DNA from 4 places in the Aquitalea magnusonii genome. Region 1 is predicted to be linked to each of the others. Evidence: predicted binding sites of a transcription regulator. Region 1 holds the regulator's gene; each other region holds the start of a gene.
What was found. Region 1 encodes FNR, which switches genes on or off when oxygen is low (the NO sensors DNR and NnrR bind a similar motif). Its sites were predicted from a motif close to TTGATNNNNATCAA; they were not measured.
Positions count from the first base shown of each region.

Region 2: the regulator FNR is predicted to act here: its motif matches at 1,443-1,456, upstream of DLM_RS05810 (universal stress protein).
Region 3: the regulator FNR is predicted to act here: its motif matches at 1,501-1,514, upstream of DLM_RS21235 (universal stress protein).
Region 4: the regulator FNR is predicted to act here: its motif matches at 1,282-1,295, upstream of DLM_RS09850 (ribonucleoside triphosphate reductase).

Region 1 covers NZ_AP018823.1:3,468,102-3,470,302, reverse strand. Annotated here, with positions in the region: gene DLM_RS16505 (flavodoxin family protein) at 1-369, shown strand, start outside; gene fnr (fumarate/nitrate reduction transcriptional regulator Fnr) at 497-1,243, opposite strand; gene hemN (oxygen-independent coproporphyrinogen III oxidase) at 1,356-2,201, shown strand, end outside.
Region 2 covers NZ_AP018823.1:1,191,227-1,193,427, reverse strand. Annotated here, with positions in the region: RNA gene ffs (signal recognition particle sRNA small type) at 133-231, shown strand; gene DLM_RS05815 (helix-turn-helix domain-containing protein) at 503-826, shown strand; gene DLM_RS05810 (universal stress protein) at 929-1,378, opposite strand; gene DLM_RS05805 (thioesterase family protein) at 1,499-1,924, shown strand; gene DLM_RS05800 (TerB family tellurite resistance protein) at 1,942-2,201, shown strand, end outside.
Region 3 covers NZ_AP018823.1:4,523,815-4,526,015, forward strand. Annotated here, with positions in the region: gene DLM_RS21230 (TlyA family RNA methyltransferase) at 28-777, shown strand; gene DLM_RS21235 (universal stress protein) at 877-1,335, opposite strand; gene DLM_RS21240 (hypothetical protein) at 1,611-1,925, shown strand; gene ggt (gamma-glutamyltransferase) at 1,931-2,201, opposite strand, start outside.
Region 4 covers NZ_AP018823.1:2,065,902-2,068,102, forward strand. Annotated here, with positions in the region: gene DLM_RS09850 (ribonucleoside triphosphate reductase) at 1-1,204, opposite strand, end outside; gene DLM_RS09855 (hybrid sensor histidine kinase/response regulator) at 1,488-2,201, shown strand, end outside.

The sequences.
Region 1 (2,201 bases):
GATGACCTGCAGTTCAACTGCCTGCCCGCCGAGCAGGCCACGCTGGATGATTTGCTGGCAACAGACGGCATCGTGCTGGCAACGCCGGAGAATTTTGGCTATATGGCGGGCAAGCTGAAAGATTTCTTTGACCGCACCTTCTACCCGGCGCAGGGCCGCACCGAGGGGCTGGCCTGCCTGCTGCTGGTGTCGGCGGGAAACGATGGTCTGGGCGCATTGCAATCCATGCGGCGCATCATCGCTGGCTATGGCTGGCACGAAGTGCTGCCCGCCGTGGTGGTACGCGGCGAGCCCGCGGCCGCGCAGCTGGCCGAAGTGGCCGAACGGGCCGAGCAACTGGTGGCCGGCATGCTGATCGGGCGCTGGTAATACCCTGCCCGGAAGAGTTAGTGCTTGCGGAGAATGGCGCGCCTGCCCGGATGGGCAGAAGATGCAAGAAGGGCGGTAAGGCGCCTTGGCGCCCACCGCCCGGATGGTTTGCTAGCGTGCTGCCGGCTTATACGCCGTTGGCGTGGGTGCAACCGGAGATCAGGTCTTTCAGTGCATCGGCCTTGATCAGCTGGATGTGCTTGTGGTCCACGCTCAGCCAGCCTTGCTGCTGGAACTTGGACAGCGTGCGGCTGACGGTTTCCAGTTTCAGGCCGAGGAAGCTGCCGATTTCCTCACGGCTCATGCGCAGGATGAAATCGTTGGCGGCAAAGCCGCGGGTGGACAGGCGCTGCGACAGATTCAGCAGGAAGGCGGCCAGACGTTCTTCCGCTTTCATATTGCCCAACAGCAGCATGACGTTTTGGTCACGCACGATCTCGCGGCTCATCAGCCGGAAAAAGTGATGCTGCAGGCTGGGAATGTCGCGCCCCAGGCTTTCCATGCGGTTGAAGGGCAGTTCGCACACTTCGCTGTCTTCCAGTGCGATGGCATCGCAACCGTGGACATTGGAAGAAATGCCGTCCAGGCCCATCAGTTCGCCGGACATCAGGAAGCCCGTGACCTGCTCGCGACCATCCTGGCTGGCGACGCTGGTCTTGAAGAAACCGGTACGCACGGCAAACAGGGACTTGAAGGTCTCGCCGCTGCGGAACAGGTACTCACCGCGCTTGAGGCGGCGGCTCTGACGGATCACTGCGTCCAGTTGGGTCATCTCGTCGCGGTTCAGCCCGATGGGCAGGCAGAGTTCGCGCAAGCTGCAGTTGGAGCAGGACACCTTCAGTGCATGCAGAGTGTGTTGGTTTTGGTCTGACATCGAGTGTTTTGTACAACCCTGTAAAGAAGCTTGACCCTTGTCAAAGCGGAATTCGCACGTTTTCCGCAAATTTACCAGTCCACCTGACGTTTGACTATCAATACCCGACGACATGCACACCACCCATCCGTTTTCGCCTACCCACTGTGAGTTCGACCGAGCATTGATCGAACGTCTTGATGGCTCTGGCCCAAGATACACTTCTTACCCGACCGCAGACCGGTTTACCCCGGTGTTTGGCGAGAAGGACTATAAAAGCTGGCTGATGCAGCGCCATCTGGGCATGCATCAGAACGCAATATCATTGTACGTTCACATACCGTTCTGCAACACGGTATGTTACTACTGCGGCTGTAACAAAATCATCACCAAGGACAAAAGCCGCGCCGACCGTTATCTCGACTATCTGGAAAAAGAGATCAAGCTGGTTGCCGCTGCACTTGGTTGCCGGGAAAAAATCATCCAGCTGCACTTTGGCGGCGGCACGCCGACCTTCCTGTCCGATGCGCAGCTTGACCGGCTGATGAGCATGCTGCGAACGCACTTCGATTTTTTGCCGGAGGGAGAATATTCCATCGAGATCGACCCGCGCAAGGTGGGTCGTGAAACCGTGCATCATCTGGCGCGTTTGGGCTTCAACCGCATGAGCGTGGGTATTCAGGACTTCGATCCGCAGGTGCAGCAGGCAGTCAACCGCGTGCAAAGCGAGGCGGAAACGCTGGAGGTGATTGAGGCTGCACGCGAAGCCGGCTTCAAGTCGGTCAGCGTGGATCTGATCTACGGCCTGCCTCTGCAAACGCGCGAGTCGCTCAAACGCACGCTGGACAAGGTGATTGCCATCGCTCCGGACCGTCTGGCGCTGTACAACTATGCCCATTTGCCCACGGTGTTCATGCCGCAACGGCGCATCAACGAGGCTGACCTGCCTGCTGCCAGCACCAAGCTGGACATCCTGCAG
Region 2 (2,201 bases), 2.3 Mb from region 1:
GACTTCCCGTCGCACGGCAATATTCGGCACGCAAAAAACCGGCACCACGTCGCGCCTGCGCGTCCAAGCGCCCGACATGCATATCCTGCTTGGCAAACAAGATGAAACCGGCTATTATTCGCACTCTTCTGCGGCGGGTCTCCTCGCATTGTACGGTAGCAAACCTGGTCAGGTCCGGAAGGAAGCAGCCATAGTTACTTAGTGCAAGTGCCGAGGGTCAGGCTCGCCACCCCTCCCCTTTGTTTTCCATCATCTGTGTACATGTTTACGACATGAAGCTACCATTTTTCGGCCAAATGGTGTTCATTCCATTGTATTCATAGATAAGAATACGCTAACATAGCAAACATGCGTATGTAATCCATCCAGGAACTTAATGATTATTTTCAAATCAGATTATTCCTTATGGATTTTCTTTGCTATTTTTAGGACATAGGGCAGTGTCCTAAGCCAGAACAATAATTCAATACAATACTGTTTAGCCTTTTAAGAGGAACAACCCATGAAACTCTTTGAAAAAATCACCAACCCGCGTGAAATCCGCCGCAAGCTCGGCCTCAACCAACAGGAATTCTGGAGCCGCATTGGCGTAACCCAGTCCGGTGGTTCTCGTTACGAAAGCGGTCGCAACATGCCAAAACCGGTACGCGAACTGCTGCGTCTGGTGCATGTTGAGCAGATCGACCTGTCGAAGGTGCGCCGCGAAGACTTCGAAATCGTCGAGTATCTGAAGGAAACCCACCCTGACCTGTACAAGAGCCTGCGCAAGGCCGTACGTGCCAAGATGGAAGCTCAGGAAGGCAGCAGCGAAGCAACCGCAAGCTGATCGCGCTTTCTGATCCAAGGGCAGTGGCGCTCATCCTCGCTGATGAGCACCACTGCCCTTTTTCATGCCTGAGCCATAGCCCGCAACACCAGGTCCTTCCGCTTACTCACCGGCGTTACGCACCAGCAAAACCGGCACATCCGCCTGCTTGAGCAAGCCCTCGGCCACGCTGCCCATCAGGATGTGCATCAAGCCGCTCCAACCGTGGGTTCCCATCACCACCAGATCGGCCCCCCAGCTATTGGCATCATCCAGCAACACCGAGGCAATCTTGTCGCCCCAGCTTTCCAGGATCTTCACTTCCGGTGTCAGCCCGGCAGCCACTGCCTGCGCCTGCGCCTGACCCAGCACTTGCTCACCAGCTTGCTTGATGGATTTTTGCAGTTCTGCCGCATCAAGAAACTCGGTGCCACCCCAGCCAAACTGCGCCAGATCCACCACATGCACCAGCCGGATGGTGCTGTTCATGCTTTTCGCCAGCCGGCATGCTTCAGCCAGCGCAAGGTTGGAAGTGTCGCTGTCGTCCACCGGCACAAAAATGCGTTGGTACATAACCCTCTCCTTGTGTGTGTGTTGGTACTATGCATTCAGTCTATCAAACCGAGCCTGCCAGCGGTTGATGCAGATTAAGACAGTCGATTAGACTGAAGGCCATTTTATTCAGGTGAAATCATGGCCCGCATCAAGATTGCGCTTCCCGAGCACTTCCTTTACCAGACCAGCATGGAGGTTCGCATCGGTGACATCAACTATGGCGGTCACATGGCCAATGATGCCATTTTACGGCTGGCCCATGAGGTACGCTTGCGCTGGCTCAACAGCATGGGTTACAGCGAACTGGATGTCGAAGGTGCCGGGATTATCATGGCTGATGCTGCGATAATGTACCGCGCCGAGGTCTTTCATGGCGACAGTCTGCTCTTCAAGCTGGGTATATGTGACCCCAACAAATATGGGCTGGATATCGTCTACCAGGCAATCGATGGCAACAGTGGCAAAGAAGTGGCAAGATTGAAGACGGGAATCGTCTTTTTCGACTACCAGACCCGTCAGGTGGCCACCATGCCACCGGCCTTCGCCACCAGACTCAACCAATAACAACAGGGGATTCCGTCATGCGTCCATATCCGATCAACAGCCCGCAGGCCATTGCCCGTTTACTGGCAATGTTCATGATTTCCGATGGCAATATGGATCCGCGCGAGCTGGACTTGCTAGAAGACGTCAACGTGTACGATCTGATCAAGCTGCCACGCAAACAGTTTGCTCAGGTGCTGGTGGAATACTGTGACGACATTTCTGACGAGGCAGAGCAGGATGGCACCATCCATCTGCTGGACAGCGACCGCATCGAAGCCATGCTGGCAGAAGTGAC
Region 3 (2,201 bases), 1.1 Mb from region 1:
TTTTGAAAGACAAGCAAGGAAAACAGGATGAAGCGGGTAGATCTTCTGTTGGTGGAACAAGGACTTGCCACTTCGCGCACGGCGGCCCAACACCTGCTGGAATCCGGCCGGGTCAGCCTGAATGGGCAGACCATCAGCAAGGCCAGCAGCAAGTTTCCGGCGGGGACGCCGCTGGAAGTGCGGCCGGACCCGTCCGACCGCTTTGTCTCACGCGGTGGGCAGAAGCTGGATGCCGCCCTGCAGGCAGCCGGGCTGGATATCCAAGGCTGGCGGGTGCTGGACGTGGGCCAGTCCACTGGCGGGTTTACCGACTGCGTGCTGCAAGCCGGGGCTGCCCATGTGGTTGGCGTGGATGTGGGGCATGACCAGTTGCATCCGCGGCTGTGGGATGACCCGCGCGTACGTTGCTTTGAAGGGGTGAATGCGCGTGAGCTGGATCGCCAGCGCCTGTTGCAGGCCAATGACGGATTGCCTTTCGACCTGATGGTGTGCGATGTGTCCTTTATTTCGCTCACCCTGATCCTGCCATCTGCCTTGCCCTTGCTGGCTGACAACGGCTGCCTGCTGGGCCTGGTGAAACCGCAGTTCGAGGTGGGGCGCGGTGCCTTGGGCCATGGCGGCATCGTGCGCGATGAAAGCCTGTTTGACGGGGTGAAAGACAAGATCACCGACTGTCTGGACGAGCTGGACTGGAAGGTTGAGCGCTGGCTTGACAGCCCGATTACCGGTGCCGATGGCAACAAGGAATTCTTTGTGCTGGCCCGTCCGCTGTTCTGAACCGGCAAAGAAAATCCGCAGAGGCATTGGCACTCTGCGGATGGCACCCGCCACCTTGCCTGTGGCGTTGTGGTGCGGTGGGATGACAAAACCGATCTATCAGTCTTCGCTGCCGCGAACCACCAGCAAGGGGCAATGTGTCTTGCGCATGACATTTTCGGCAAAGCTGCCCAGCAGCAAATGCGCGAGGCCGGTACGGCCATGGGTGCCGATAACAATGAGTTCGGCATGACGGCTGTCGGCAAAGCGGATCAGTGCATCCGCCATATCCTTGCCGCCCTCCCAGCTTTCTGCAATATGGCAGTCTACCCGGCTGACCCCTTCATTGATTGCGCGCTTCTGCGCCTTGTCCAGCAAATCCCGCGCCTGGCGAAAGGCCAGATCGTGCAATTGATGGGTGTCCAGCGCACCCACTCCTTCGATGGCCATATCGCGCAAGCTGGCGACATGTACCAGGGAAATGGCAGAGGACGCAATTTTTGCAATCCTTATTGCTTCATCTAGTGCTTTTTCTGCGGTCTTGCTACCATCAACAGCAATCACGATATGTTGATACATGGCACACTCCTCGTAAAACCATCATGTCAGCCAGCCTGTTGTGCAGGTCGGCGCTGTCCGGGCGCCTGACTCGGGAGTCATCAGAAGGGCGCGACAGAATATTGTCTTTGTTTTTTTAGCATACTAGCCAGCGCTGGGCGGCTTCCCGAACTATTTGTTGGCCGCTTGATCTATAACAAGTTCAAGCAAAAAGTGCTGCCATTTGGTACTAATACGACAAATTGCATTATGATATTGGCTTGCGCCCAACCGATCAGGGAGACTGGTTTCACATCATGATGATCTTTGCTTTACTGTGTTTGCTGGCCATCGCAGCCATTGTTGCCTGGGGCCTGCAGTCCGGAAAACGTAAAAAAAACCAGCAAGTGGCCGATAGCCGCATTTACGCTGCACACACCCAGTCACGTCCGCTGGAGCCATTGGAGCACAGCACGGGCCACGCCTTTGGCCTGCTGCTGAAAGCCGCGCGGGGGGACCGCTCGGTGGTGGAAAAATGGATTACCAGCGAGCAACACCAGAATGTCCCGCCGCTTACCCGCGAGGGTGCGATCGAACAATTGGCACGCCGCCTGCAGGCCTCGCGTCGCTGACAGCCTTAATCTCCCAGCACCACGCCCTCGCGCCGCGGGTCGGCACCACCGACATAGCCATTTGTTGTCCTGACAATGGCCGACAGGCCACTGGTCATCTCGGTTTCTTCCACGCGATGGCCCAGTGCGCCCAGGCGCGCGCGCGCTGGCGTCAGCCCGCGCCCGCTTTCCAGTTCGGTTACGCCGTTGCGGTTGCCATAATGCGGCAGGCTGACCGCTTGCTGCGGGTCCAGTTTCCAGTCCAGCAGGCCCAGTAGCGTCTGGCTGACATAGCCG
Region 4 (2,201 bases), 1.4 Mb from region 1:
TGCTGATGTCGTCGCGATCACCGGTGTAATTGCGCACCAGTTCGTTGATGCCATTCACCCCCACGGTGGAGAAGTGATTGCGCAGCGTGCCCAGATAGCGCTTGGTGTAGGGGTACAGGCCATCATCCATCCAGCCCTGCACCCGTTCGCGCTTGATTTCCAGGCTGATGCGGGCCAGTGCCAGCAGACGGTCGGTTTCGGCCAGCAGGCCTTCCCAGTCACCCCGGAAGCGATAGCCCAGCCGCGCGCAGTTAAGCGTAACCACGCCTAGCGAACCGGTTTGTTCGGCGCTGCCAAACAGGCCGTTGCCGCGCTTGAGCAGCTCGCGCAGGTCCAGTTGCAGGCGGCAGCACATGGAGCGCACCATTTGCGGCTCCAGGTCGGAATTCAGGAAGTTCTGGAAATACGGCAGGCCGTAACGCGCGGTCAGGTCAAACAGCAAATCGGCGTTGGCGCTGTCCCAGTCAAAATCCGGCGTGATGTTGTAGGTGGGAATGGGAAAGGTAAACGCCCGGCCATGGGCATCGCCCGCCCCCATCACCCGCAGGAAGGCGCGGTTGATGCGGTCCATTTCCGGCTGGCAATCGCCATAGCAGAAGGGCATTTCCTCACCGGCGATGATGGGGATTTGCCCGGCCAGGTCCACCGGGCAGGTCCAGTCGAAGGTGAGGTTGGTAAACGGGGTTTGCGTACCCCAGCGCGAGGGGACGTTAAGGTTGTAGACAAACTCCTGCATCGCCTGCTCTACCTGGGCATCACTCAGCGCATCGCGTTTGACAAAGGGTGCCAGATAGGTGTCCACGCTGGAAAATGCCTGTGCGCCTGCCCATTCGTTTTGCAAGGTGCCAAGGAAATTCACCATCTGGCCCAGGGCGGAACCCAGGTGACGCGGCGGCGCGGATTCCACCCGCCCCGGCACGCCATTGAAGCCATCATGCAGCAACTGACGCAGCGACCAGCCGGCGCAGTAACCGGCCAGCACGTCCAGATCATGCAGGTGGAAGTCTGCATCGCGGTGAGCCTGCGCCACCTGCGGCGGGTAGATGCCATCCAGCCAGTAGTTGGCGGTGAGCTTGCCGGCGGCGTTGAGTATCATCCCGCCCAGGCTGTAACCCTGGTTGGCATTGGCAGAAACACGCCAGTCGGCGCGGCTGAGGTATTCGTCCAGCGTGGCAAGCGGATTCACCAGTACAGTATTTTTCATAACAATATGTAGTGATTTAAAATTTCAAAACACTATATATTGATTTTTCTGCCACGGCAGCGCTGACAGAAAAAGACTTGATCCGTATCAAGCGCAGCCCTGCCCCACGGCCAAGCCACGTTGGCCGGCGCACCCGCCAGCACCGCATGGCTGACCAGCGCGCAGAACGGTCAGCTCAGCGGACTATAATGGGCTGCAACACCCGGCCGCCGTCCCCTGGCGGCACCAACCTTGAGATAAGCAGATAAGCCCAGGCCCACGGCCTTGCGGCGGCACACTATTCATGATCAGCAATCTGCAACCGTCATCGCAGGAAAAAGTGCGCATCGAACAGATCCGCCTGCTGCTCAATAATCTGGGCAGCTCGGTGCTGCCCGGCATTCTGGTGGTATTGCTGGTGGCCTATGCCTTGCAACACCAGGCCGACCCCTTGCGACTGAGCGGGTGGTGCGTGCTGGTGATTGCCTCCAAGCTCATCGACATTGTCGACGCCCGCCGTATTCTGGCCCGGCCCATTCTGCCTGCCGCACTGCCCAGGCTGCGGCGGCGTCTGGTACTGCTGCACGCCATCGACGGTGCCGCCTGGGGCAGCCTGATGTGGGTGGGTCTGAATCCGGCATCGCCGCCAAGCTGGATTCTGGCCATTGCCGTGCTGTCCGGCGTGGCTGGCAATTCCATGTCCATCCTGTCGCCCGTGCTGCCGGTGTTCATCGGCTTCATTTCACTGGAGCTGGGCATGATCGCGCTCAAGTCGCTGTTATCGGATGCGCTGGCGCTAAACACGCTGGGGCTGGCTGCCATCATGTATCTGGCCACCCTGCTGATGCAGGCGCGTAATAGCGAACGCGCCGCGCGTGGGGCCATCGAACTGCGCTTTGAAAACCTGGAACTGGTAGACCGGCTGCGCCAGGCGTCTGCCGAATCGCGCCGGGCACAACAGGAGGCAGAGCAGGCCAATCTTGCCAAGTCGAAATTCCTGGCCGCCGCCAGCCACGAC